DNA from 2 places in the Massilia sp. TWP1-3-3 genome. Region 2 is predicted to be linked to the other one. Evidence: predicted binding sites of a transcription regulator. Region 2 holds the regulator's gene; the other holds the start of a gene.

Region 1 (5,771 bases), on a different contig from region 2:
AGCGTGGCGGCCACGCCTTCAAACTTGAACTGCAGCAGGCGCTCTAACAGTACGGCCGCCTGATTGGCAGCTTGCACGGATTCGCCCGCCACTTCCAGCAGCGCGTCGAGCTTGACGGCGTCGACGCGGATGCTGTCTTCCTTGACGGGTGCCGAGGCGGCCCGGAATTCCTGGACCTTCTCGTCGCGACGCTCCTGGCCGTCCCAGCCGGCCGGCTTGGCTTGGGCCGCTGCCCCGGCGCTTGGGGCGTGAGCCGGCGCATGGGTTGACCCCGTAGTTGGACCCGTAGTTGGGCCGGTAGTTGAGCCGATAGTTGGGCCGCCGCTTGGCGCAGGCGCAGCGGATGCGGCAGCGTGCCTGTTGGCCGGAGTGTAGGTGCCCGGTGGCACCACCGCCATGAACATTGCTTCCCAGTCGAGGCCGTCAGCGCCGACCGAGGTGACCGGTAGTGCTTGCGCCACCGGCATTGCTGGCATCGCCGGCGTTGCCTGTTGGGCGGCCGGCAGCGGCGCCGCGGGTGCGGAAACGGTATTGCCTTCGATGGCGTTGACCAAAATGCGTTCCAGCGAATCGGGCATCGACGCCAGCTGCTCGGGCAAGGCGCCGTTCGACAGGTCGGTCAACTGGTCGGCCACGAAACCGGACGCCTGCAGCGCCGCCTCGATCGCGATCGGCGTTACCGGCGCGGCGCCCGTGCGCAAGGCGTCAAACAGGTTTTCGGTCAGGTGGCAAGCGGCCACCAGCGCCGGCAGGTTCATGAACCCGGCGCCGCCCTTAATGGTATGGAAAGAGCGGAACACCGCGTTCAGCGTTTCCTTGTTGTTCGGGTCACGCTCGAGGCGCAGCAAGTGCTCTTCTACGTTGACTGCAAGATCCATCGCCTCGACGACGAAATCCTTGAGCATATCGTCCATTAGAATCCCAGATCAGCTAAAAGATCGTCAACATTGTCCTGGTCGAGCGCCACCGACGGCAGCGCGGGACCTTGCATCAGGGCAGGCTTGGCTTGCAATTTGTCGCGTACGGCCGGTGGTGCATTGTCGCGCAGCAGCTGGGCCAGTTCGTGCTCGACCGTCTTGGTGATCGTGACCACCTTCTTGATCAGCTGGCCGGTGATGTCCTGGAAGTCCTGGGCCATCATGATGTCGAGCAAACGCGCTTTTTCGGCCTCGGTCGCTTCCGTCACCGCTTGCGCAAAGGAGCGCGCATCGCCCGCCAGGGTCTTGAATTCGTCAATGCTCAGCTTGCCGGCAAACAGGTCGGCCCAGCGCGCTTCCATCGCTTTCGACTTTTTCGACAGCACGTCCTGGGCCGGCATGCCTTCGTCGAGCGTGTTGAGCACTTTGTTGGCGGCCTGTTCGGTCAGGCTGGCGACGTATTCCAGGCGGTCCTGGGCGTCGGTGATCTGGCTCGACGCTTCATTGAGCGCCTTGTCGTAGCCCAGTTCGCGCAGCGAATCGTGCAGCAGGCGCACAATGCCGCCCAGGCGCTCGAACATCGGCTTGTCGGCGGCGTTGACCTCGGCGCCGTCGGCGTGCGCGGCCGATTCAGCTGCGACAGCAGGTTCGGCTGCAGCCGGTGTCGGGGCGGGCGCGGAAGGCGCCACGGCCACCAGTTGCGGATGGGCAGCGGCGACCTGGTCAAACAGGGCGTCCATGTCATCTTCGGCGCTGGCGGGCGCGGCGGCCGGTTGCGCTGCAATTGCGGTATCTCGTTGCGCAGACACTTCATCGAACAGTGCGTCGAAATCATCAGCGGCGTCGGTCATATCCCTGCTTCTCCATAATATTAAATGTCGCGGTGGTCCAGAATGATTTGTGCCTTGCGAGTTTTTGGCAGAGCATGACCCGTGGCAACTTTTTGCCGCGTTCATGCGAGTGTAGCAGTGCTATGCGGCTGCGGTAAATCACTGTGCGGTCCCGGCCCCCTAATCAGGTCAGAAACTTGTGAGCACGACAAGCAAAATGTGTCTTTGCGGTCAAAATGGCGTCAACATCTGTTGTATTTCGTAATCGTACCATCGCGACGTCGGGAATTTTGGCGCGCCTGAGTAATAAATTTCGCCCCTGCACGCGCTGTTTCTCAAGACGGAGTTTGATCCGTATCAAACGTTTGCGCTCTATCAATAGTCAGAAACCCTGGAAAACGGGAAAATGTACCTAAACTCTGGGAGAAATGCAGCATGTACCAAAAAATTCTGATTACCACGGATGGCTCGGCAGTCTCGCGTCACACCGCGTGCGCGGGGGTGGAGTTTGCCCGCCAGATGGGCGCGCAGGTGCTGGTGCTGTATGTGGCGCCTTCGTACCAGTACCCCGTGTATGTCGAGATCGTGCCGCCGGCCTATCCCAGCGAGGAAGACTACATAGCCCACATGCGCCGCGTGGGCGACGAGCACACGGGCGCGGTGGTGCAGGCGGCGCGCAAGGCCGGCCTGGTTGCCGACGCCATGACGGCGTTCGCCGATTCGGCCGGCCTCAAGATCGACGAGATTGCCGACAGCGAACGCTGCGACCTGATCTTCATTGGTTCGCACGGGCGTAGCGGCTGGGGACAGCTGTTGCTCGGCAGCGTCACCAACAAGGTCCTCTCGCACACGACCAAACCGGTGCTGGTGCACCGCTTGATCAGCGAACCGGGCAGCTAAGCGGGCAGCTAGCGGGCAGCTAAGCGGGCAGCTAGCGGGCAGCTAAGCGGGCAGCTTGGCGTCATAACTGTTGCGTTGCTGCCAATTCCACCGTAGGCTACGGGTGTACTTACATTTTTACAAGTTAGTAACTAACAACCGGTAATAATCGGATACTCCACACTGCCAGATTGCCCACTTATGATACGAATAGTAGTTGCCGACGACCACACGATCATGCGCGAAGGCCTCAAACGCATTCTCGACGGCGCACTCGATATCGACATCGTGGGCGAAGCCACCAATGGGTTCGAAGTGCTCTCGCACGTGCGCCAGGGCGGCTTCGACCTGCTGCTGCTGGACTTGTCGATGCCCGGGCGCAGCGGCGTCGACCTGATTCGCCAGATCAAGAGCGAAGCGCCCAAGCTGGCCATCCTGATCCTCACCATGCACGAGGAAGAGCAATACGCGGTGCGCGCGATCCGCGCCGGCGCCCAGGGCTACCTGACCAAGGAGAGCGCGGGCACGCAACTGGTGGGCGCGATCCGCAAGGTCGCCTCCGGGCGCCCGTACATCAGCACCGAAGTGGCCGAACAGCTTGCGCTGAACATCATGACGCCCAACGAGCAACTATTGCACAAGCAATTGTCCGACCGCGAATTCGAAGTTTTCTCCCTGCTCGTGGGCGGCAAGTCGATCACCGAAATCGCCAACGGCCTGCACTTGTCCGTCAAGACGGTCAGCACCCACAAGACGCGCATCATGCAAAAAATGGGCATGACCTCGCTGTCCGAAATGGTCCAGTACGCAGTGGCGCACCGTTTGCTTTCCCCATTTCGTTCATGAAGCAAAGCGAAGATTTTTAGACAACATCCGTGCAATTTCGTGCGGACAAACGTCAATCGAATGCTTTCGCCAGGTATTTGCCAAGCGTTTTTCCGCCACGCCGTTCCGCCCCCTCCCCCTATGACAATGCCAACGTTTGTTAGGATTCATCCTACAAAGGCCCGCCATATCCTACTCCCAGATTCAGCCGTCGCTGATATCAATACCGGACTCGAGTTGGCATACTAAATCCAACGATTCGGGCTTTCCTGCGGTTCACTTTCAACGACGCAAGCTATCCCAGCCGTGCTGTTCCATCACTTTCAAAGCTCCGGTCGCGGCATCACAGATCGTTGTTTTAGCCCGTGATTGCCGCAGCTTGAACCTAAAAGTTTTTTCACCTGGAGATGAGCATGCTGTCCACGCCAACGTCAGATAACCGTACCAACCCCTCGTCGACCCTGCATTCCTCACCCATGGAAGCCGGTCGCCAGCGTCAAGGCCGCCTCTGGTCCAACCTCAAGGAAGTGTGCGACTTGCTGCACATTACCGCCGCCGTGTCCGTTAACAGCGAAGAATTGCTGTTCCAGCATGTGCAGTTCAAGACGGGGCAGCGCGTGCACACCATCGGCCAAGCCTTCGATACGCTGTACATCGTCAACTCGGGCTTTCTCAAAACCGTCCTGATCGACGAATTCGGCAACGAGCAGGTGCTCAGCTTTCCCATGAAGGGCGACATGCTCGGCGTCGACGGCATTCACACCCGTCATTACGCCTCGGAAGCGGTCGCGCTGTCCGATTGCGACTTGATCTTGCTGCCATTCAAAAAACTGACCGCGCTCGGCCGCGTGCACCTGGAACTGGAAAACGTCATGTACGGCGTCATGAGCCGCGAACTGGTGCGCGAACAAGCCATGATCGGCATGCTCGGCGCCCTGTCGGCCGAAGCGCGCGTGGCCCGTTTCCTGGTCTCGCTGGCCGACCGTTTCGCTGCCATGGGTTACTCGAGCAAGCTGTTCAACCTGCGCATGACCCGTCACGAAATCGGCAGCTACCTGGGCTTGACGCTAGAAACGGTGAGCCGCACGCTGTCGGCTTTTAACGAAATCGGCCTGATCACCGTCGACCAGCGCACCATCGGCATCAAGGACGCCGAAGCGCTCAAGACGCTGCGTCGCCTGCCGCCTTCCCGTTCGCGCGCCAAGGCAACGGCGAATGCCGCCGCCAAGGCCAAGGCCGAGGCCGAAGCGGCAGCCGGCAACGACCAGTCACTGGCAACGACGATTTGACCCCAGTGCTCAAACAAAAACGGCGCCCCAAAGGGCGCCGTTTTTTATTCAAGCGACAGAATTGGCAGATCGCGCTTAGCCCGGATCGCGGGCCAGTACGCCGTTGTTAACCTTGACCTTTTCGCCTACGCGCAGACCAGGGTCCTGCTCATACGTCACCGTCTGGGTACCGGCATTGGCGAAACGGACCACGACTTCGTAATGCTGGGTACGCTTGGCATTACGCTCGATGTTGCGGCCGATATACGCGCCGCCCAGTGCGCCGGCGATTTGCGCCGCCGTTTTGCCTTTGCCGTCGCCGATCTGGCTGCCGATTGCCGCGCCGATCACACCGCCGCCGATGGTGCCGAGGTAGCTGCCGTCGCCATCCACCTGCACCACGTTGACCGTTTCAACCACCGCGCAATTGCCGCAATAGCGCGGCACGGCCGTGACCGTCATCGGCGTCGTGCTTGCCAGCAGCAGAGGCTTGTTCAGCTTGCTTGTCGCGACACGGTTGCCGACGCGCAAATTGGCCGTCACGACACTGTTCGACGCGATGCGGTCGGTGCGGCGGATGATGTATTCGCCGGCATACTCGCCCGGCTTAACTTCCGGCAAGAAGAACACGCCCTTGGCGCCTTCGATCGCCATGTCGACCTTGGCGCCCGGGGTGCCGTAGACCATGAAGTTCAGTTCATTACCCGGCGTGAGCTGGGTGTCGCCGCGCACGTCGAAACGCTCGATGCGCGGGGCGCCGTCATTGGTGGCGTACTGGCCGCGGTCGTTGCGGCGCTCGCCAGGGCCGCGCTGGACCGACTCAGCCAGCACGCCGCTGGTGACAAGATTACCCACGCGCAGGTTGGCCGTGACCTGGCTGTCGGCCGTAATGCGGTCGCGGCTGCTGATGGTGTAGGTGCCTTCGTATTCGCCCGGATCCACTTCGGTCAGGTTCAGATTGCGCGTAGCGCCCTTGATGTTCAGGCTGGCGCGCCCGCCGGGCGTGCCGTACAGCTTGAAGCTAAGTTCGGCGCCCGGCACCAGGCGGCGCA
Region 2 (5,771 bases):
CACCAAATCTGCCAGCATCACCGCGGCCAGTCCTAACGCGGCCAGTGACAACGCGGCAGTGGCTAAAAAATGAAGCAGTCCAGTCCAAAGGTGATCAAAATGTACGCGGCGCGCGAGGAGATTTATCCGCGCGAGGCGAAGGGCCGCTATGCGACCCTGCGCTGGGCCTGCGTGTGGATCACGCAGATCGTGTTCTACGGTCTGCCGTGGCTGACCTGGAACGATCGTCAGGCGGTCCTGTTCGACCTGGCCGCGCGCAAGTTCTACATCTTTGGGTTGGTGCTGTGGCCGCAGGACTTCATTTACCTCGCTGCGCTGCTGATCATCTGCGCCTGGCTGCTGTTTTTGGTGACGGCCGTGGCCGGGCGCGTGTGGTGCGGCTTTGCCTGTCCGCAAACGGTGTACACCGAAATTTTCATGTGGATCGAGCGCAAGATCGAAGGCGCGCGCAGCGCCCGCATCCGGCTCGACCGCCAACCCTGGACGCTGGACAAGATCTGGCGCAAGAGCGCCAAACACAGCGCCTGGTGGCTGGTGGCGCTGTGGACCGGGATCTCGTTCGTCGGTTACTTTGCGCCCATGCGCTCGATGATGGCGGGCATTGGCGCGCTCAGCCTGGGGCCGTGGGAATGGTTCTGGATCGGCTTTTACGCGCTCGCCACCTACGGCAACGCGGGCTGGCTGCGCGAGCAGGTGTGCAAATACATGTGCCCCTATGCGCGCTTCCAGAGCGCCATGTTCGACAAAGACACGCTGATCGTTACCTACGACCGGGAACGGGGCGAGCCGCGCGGCGCGCAAACGGCCGAACGCACCAAGGGCGACTGCATCGACTGCACCCTGTGCGTGCAGGTGTGCCCGACCGGAATCGACATTCGCAATGGCCTGCAGTATGAATGCATCGGCTGCGCGGCCTGCGTGGACGCTTGCAACGGCGTGATGGACAAGATCGACCTGCCGCGCGGGCTGATTCGCTATTCGACCGACCAGGCCATGGAAAAGGGCTGGTCGGCGCGCCAGATCGGCGCGCACATCGTGCGCCCACGCGTGCTCATTTACAGCGCGCTGCTGGCCCTGATCGGCATCGGCTTTGGCACCGCGCTGGCGCTGCGCACCCCGCTCAAGCTTGACGTCATCCGCGACCGCGGCTCGATGGGGCGCGAAGTGGGCGACGGCGTGATTGAAAACGTGTACCGCCTGCAGGTGATGAACACCGGCGAAACGGCGCATCGCTTCCACATTGTCGTCAGCGGCCTGCCCGGGGTGCGCCTGGCCGACCAGGAAGAAGTGCTGCTCGACGGCGCCAGCACGCGCGCCGTGCCGGTGCGGGTGCAGACCGAACGGGCAGCCCTGACGGGCGGCTCGCATGCGATCATGTTCGAATTGAGCGCGCTCGACCAGCCCTCGCTCAAGGTCACCGAAAAAGCCGTATTTATCGTACCGAGATAATGAAGGAGAACCGCATGCAAACTGCTTCCCAACCCAGGCTGCGCACGGCGCCGCCATGGTATGCCCAGCGCTGGCCATGGCTGCTGATGCTCGGGCCGGCCGTGGTCCTGGTGGCCGGCGGCTACACCGGTTACCTGGCCTATACGCGCCAGGACGCGATGGTGGTCGACGACTATTACAAGCAGGGCAAGGCGATTAACCAGGACTTGCGGCGCGACCGCGTGGCCAGCGCCCAGCGCCTGTCGGTGGCGCTGCACTACAACGCCGGCGCGCATGCGATGCAGGGCGAATTGACCAGCTTTGGGCAGCCGGTCACGACCCCGTTCAGGATCGGACTGGCGCATTCGACGTTGCCTGAAAAAGACATTTTGCTCGCCGTGTATCCAGATGCACAGGGGCGTTTTTCGGCGCCGCTGCCGGCACTGGAGCAGGCACGCTGGCAGGTGAATGTGGAAGGGGGCAAGCGCGACTGGCGCCTGGCCGCCGAATGGCAATTTCCGGCCCAGCAGTCGATGACGATCGACGCCGATGCGGCCATTGCGCCATGAGGCAGGGCATGAAGCGCCTGGCGATGGCGGTGCTGTGGCCATCGTTCCTGGCCGCGGCGCTCGCTGAAGGCTTTTTCTTCTCGTGGGTCGAGCCGGAAGCGCTGTCGTCGCTGGCGCCGATGGCGGTCTACAGCATCGGGTTTTTCTTCTTCTGGACGTTTTGCACGCTGGCCGGCTTGCTGACGGGGTATTTGATCGTGGTGCCGGACGATGGAAAGGCGCCGTTTTGAGTCGTCGGGTCCCATGGGGCCCAAGTGACCAACGACGGCCGGCGCGTGAACGCGGGGGCGACGATTGGCGGCAATGGAACGGTTCAACTGAGCCAATGTTCCATGGGTCCGTCGCGTGCGCGACGACGATGTGGGGGGACTTTTACGGGTAGCCTGACTCAGGCCATCGGGCTGCACTGCGCGGTACCGGCGGCCATCGCCTTGAGCATCACCGGGTCGAGCAGCGTCACTTCGCGCTTGTCGACCTTTAACCAGCCCTGCTTTTTGAAGCGCGACAGCAATCGACTGATGCTTTCAATGGTCAAGCCCAGATAATTGCCAATATCTTCACGCGACATGCGCAGCTGAAAGCTGGTCGGCGAATACCCGCGCGCCGCGTAGCGCGACGACAAATTGACCAGAAACACCGCAAAACGCTGCTCGGCGCGCATATTGCCCAGCAATAGCATGACGTTTTGTTCACGCGTGATTTCCTGGCTCATGATGCGGTGAAAGTGACGCAGCAGCGTCGGCACCTGGCCGAACAAGTCTTCAAGGCGGGTGAACGGAATCTCGCACACTTCGCTATCCTCGAGCGCCACTGCGTCGCAATGGTGGCGGTCGCCGCTGATGGCGTCCATTCCCAGCAATTCGCCGGCCATCTGAAAACCCGTAATCTGTTGTTCTCCGGCCGCATTGACCTGGTAAGTCTTGAAATGGCCGAAGCGAATCGCGTACAAACTGCGAAAAGGCTGATCCATTTGGTACAGGCGCTCGTCGCGCAAAATGCGGCTGCGCTTGCCAATGATCTGGTCCAGCCGACTCAGTTCGCCCTCGTCGAGCCCCATGGGAAGGCATAATTGGTGCATGCTGCATCCTGCGCAGCTTGCTTTCAAGACGTTGATATTTAATACAGCTGCAGGGGGATTCGGTTGATTCATTCAGTCATCATACTTCATCGCAGCTTATCGGGTTTTTAAAAAGCGGACATCCACGTGCAAAACATCGCCCGTCACCTTGGCCTTTTTCGCCTTCTTCGGCTTCTTGACGACCTGGCCTGCCGTATCGGTCAGCGGCACCCGGTGCTCGGGCGAAAAGCCGGGCTCTTCGATGCGTTCCAGGGTTTGCCGCGTGAACATTTCAATGGCGGCGAGCAAGTCCACCTCATCGGCGCATACCAGCGACACCGCCTGGCCCGCATTGCCCGCGCGGCCGGTGCGGCCGGTGCGGTGGATATAGTCTTCGGCCACGGTGGGTAAGTCGAAATTGACCACTTGCGGCAAGTCATCGATGTCCAGCCCGCGCGCGGCGACGTCGGTTGCCACCAGTATCTTGCACTGGCCCGCCTTGAAACGCTCCAGCGCCCGCAGGCGCGCCGGCTGCGCCTTGTCGCCGTGAATCGCGTCGGCCGCCACGCCATTTGCCGCCAAGGTGTCGACCAGTTGGTCGACACCCTTGCGCGTCTTGACGAACACCAGCACCTGGCCCCAGCGCAGCTTGTGCAACAAATGCAAGAACAGTTCCGGCTTGCGTTTTTTATCGACCGGCACCACCCACTGCCGAATCCGCTGCACCGTGCTGTTGCGCGCGCTAACTTCAATGCTCAGAGGGTTGTTCAAGAGCTTGCCTGCCAGCGCGCGGATCTCGTCGGAAAACGTCGCCGAAAACAACAGGGTTTGGCGCTTGGCGGGCAGGGCGGCAAAAATCTCATTCAGTTCGCGCGAAAAGCCCAGGTCGAGCATGCGGTCGGCCTCGTCGAGCACCAGCGTTTGCAACTGGTCGAACTTGACCGCATTCTGGCGGTACAGGTCGAGCAGGCGCCCGGGCGTGGCCACCAGTACGTCGAGCCCTTTGCGTAGCTTCATCATTTGCGGATTGATGCTCACGCCGCCGTAAGCGACATGGGTGCGCAGCGGCAGGCCGGCGCCATATTCCTTGAAACTGTCGTGCACTTGTTCGGCCAATTCGCGCGTGGGCACCAGCACCAGCACGCGCACCGCGTTGCTGCCCGCCTGGCCGCCTTCCATGGTCAGGCGCTGCAGCAGCGGGAGGGCGAAACCGGCGGTCTTGCCGGTCCCGGTCTGGGCTGCGGCCATTACGTCGCGCCCGGCCAGGACCGGGCCGATCGCCTGTGCCTGCACCGGCGTGGCGCTCGTGTAGCCAAGCGCATCGAGCGTGCGCATGAGCGGGTCGATCAGACCGAGGGAAGCAAACGACATGGGCAAACCTTGCAGCGTTGGGAATGGAGCCGACAGTTTAGCCTGTCCGCCCGTGTCCGTCCCACAAAGGTGGGCCAGCGCGGCCGCGACGCTGCATTGCCAGCCTTCGGCTCAAGGCAATGTGGGGAGCGATGTCTCATCACCGGAAATTAGTCTGGCCCATCTGCATCACGACTTGCTGATTTTGGGACATGGAAATTATGGCGACCGCATTCAAAAAGACGCCGGGTATACGCATTCGGCGCGCTCACTGGCTCGCCTGCTCGAGAAACGGGGTCTGCCGAAAGCGTTTGCGGGCAAGGTCATCCTATGGTCGTGTTTCGGCGGCGCGGCCGCTGGCATGGCGCAATCGCTGACATTCAAATTGTCCTGTCGCGGCTATACGAACGTCCAGGTAGGGGGCTGCCGCTGGATAACGGGCACCATCGTCAACCGTGTGCTGTTATGCCGCAGAAATACCACGCCCGAGAATATAGCCGGTGTGGATGCTCCCGCCGCCATGGAGGACATGATGCGCTACTGCGATAGGACCGTCGACGATGACATTGGCTGGTTTTCCCGCCTCCGTCGGCCCCTGCGGGGTTCTGTCGGATAATGCCGGAAGTCACGGACCGCGCTTGCTAAGCTGCGCCTACGACTACTGACCCGGAACCCCTCATGACCAGCCTCTTTTTCCTGTTTCGCCTCACCGTTTCCTGGATGGTGCTGTATTTCCTGTGCGCCTTGATCGCCAACGACGCGCTGCTGCAACCGATCGGGCGCGACGCCGGCGGCTTTATTGCGGCGACCGGCATGCTGCTCGGCGCCGTGGTCTTGATCACGGCCTTTTCGCACCTGCGCCGGGTGCGCCTGATTACCGGCGAAGTCAACAGCAGCTCGCTGTCGAACCGCCAGCGGCGCCAGATCGAAATCCCGTTCGAAGCGGGAGCCGCCTTCGACCTGGTCGAGGCGGCGGTGCGCGAACTGCCGGGCATCGAGTCGGTCGACAGCGCGCGCGACAGCTTGCAACTGCGCGCCAAGATCAAGCGTATCGACCCTTACAGTGGCGACACGGTGCAAATCCAGTTCACGCGCCACTTGCGCACCCACTTCAACCAGATCCTGGTGACGGTCGCGCCGAATGGCGAGGCCGGCAGCGTGACGCTCATTTGCGAACCGGAGCGCTCAGCCTGGAGCGACTGGTTTTTCGTCGACTTCGCCACCAACCTGGAAAACGCGGAAGCGATCGTGCGCTCGGTTACGCGGCGCGTGGCCGGCCTGCGCCGCGCCGAGCAGGCCAGCGTGGTCCAAAGCGCCACCGAAAAGGAATTGACGGTGGCCAAATTGAGTTTGCTGCACGCCCAGGT

Evidence for each region. The regulator FNR, encoded in region 2, switches genes on or off when oxygen is low (the NO sensors DNR and NnrR bind a similar motif). The targets are predictions, from matches to a motif close to TTGATNNNNATCAA.
Region 1: the regulator FNR is predicted to act here: its motif matches at 2,095-2,108, upstream of ACP7D4_RS15000 (universal stress protein).

The regions. Positions count from the first base shown of each region.
Region 1 covers NZ_JAFCWX010000013.1:65,982-71,752, forward strand. Annotated here, with positions in the region: gene ACP7D4_RS14990 (chemotaxis protein CheA) at 1-914, opposite strand, end outside; gene ACP7D4_RS14995 (protein phosphatase CheZ) at 914-1,768, opposite strand; gene ACP7D4_RS15000 (universal stress protein) at 2,183-2,647, shown strand; gene ACP7D4_RS15005 (response regulator) at 2,828-3,472, shown strand; gene ACP7D4_RS15010 (Crp/Fnr family transcriptional regulator) at 3,928-4,740, shown strand; gene ACP7D4_RS15015 (glycine zipper 2TM domain-containing protein) at 4,816-5,771, opposite strand, start outside.
Region 2 covers NZ_JAFCWX010000009.1:22,247-28,017, forward strand. Annotated here, with positions in the region: gene ccoP (cytochrome-c oxidase, cbb3-type subunit III) at 1-73, shown strand, start outside; gene ccoG (cytochrome c oxidase accessory protein CcoG) at 70-1,449, shown strand; gene ACP7D4_RS10790 (FixH family protein) at 1,464-1,997, shown strand; gene ACP7D4_RS10795 (hypothetical protein) at 2,006-2,227, shown strand; gene fnr (fumarate/nitrate reduction transcriptional regulator Fnr) at 2,386-3,147, opposite strand; gene ACP7D4_RS10805 (DEAD/DEAH box helicase) at 3,172-4,425, opposite strand; gene ACP7D4_RS10810 (hypothetical protein) at 4,478-5,020, shown strand; gene ACP7D4_RS10815 (sensor histidine kinase) at 5,083-5,771, shown strand, end outside.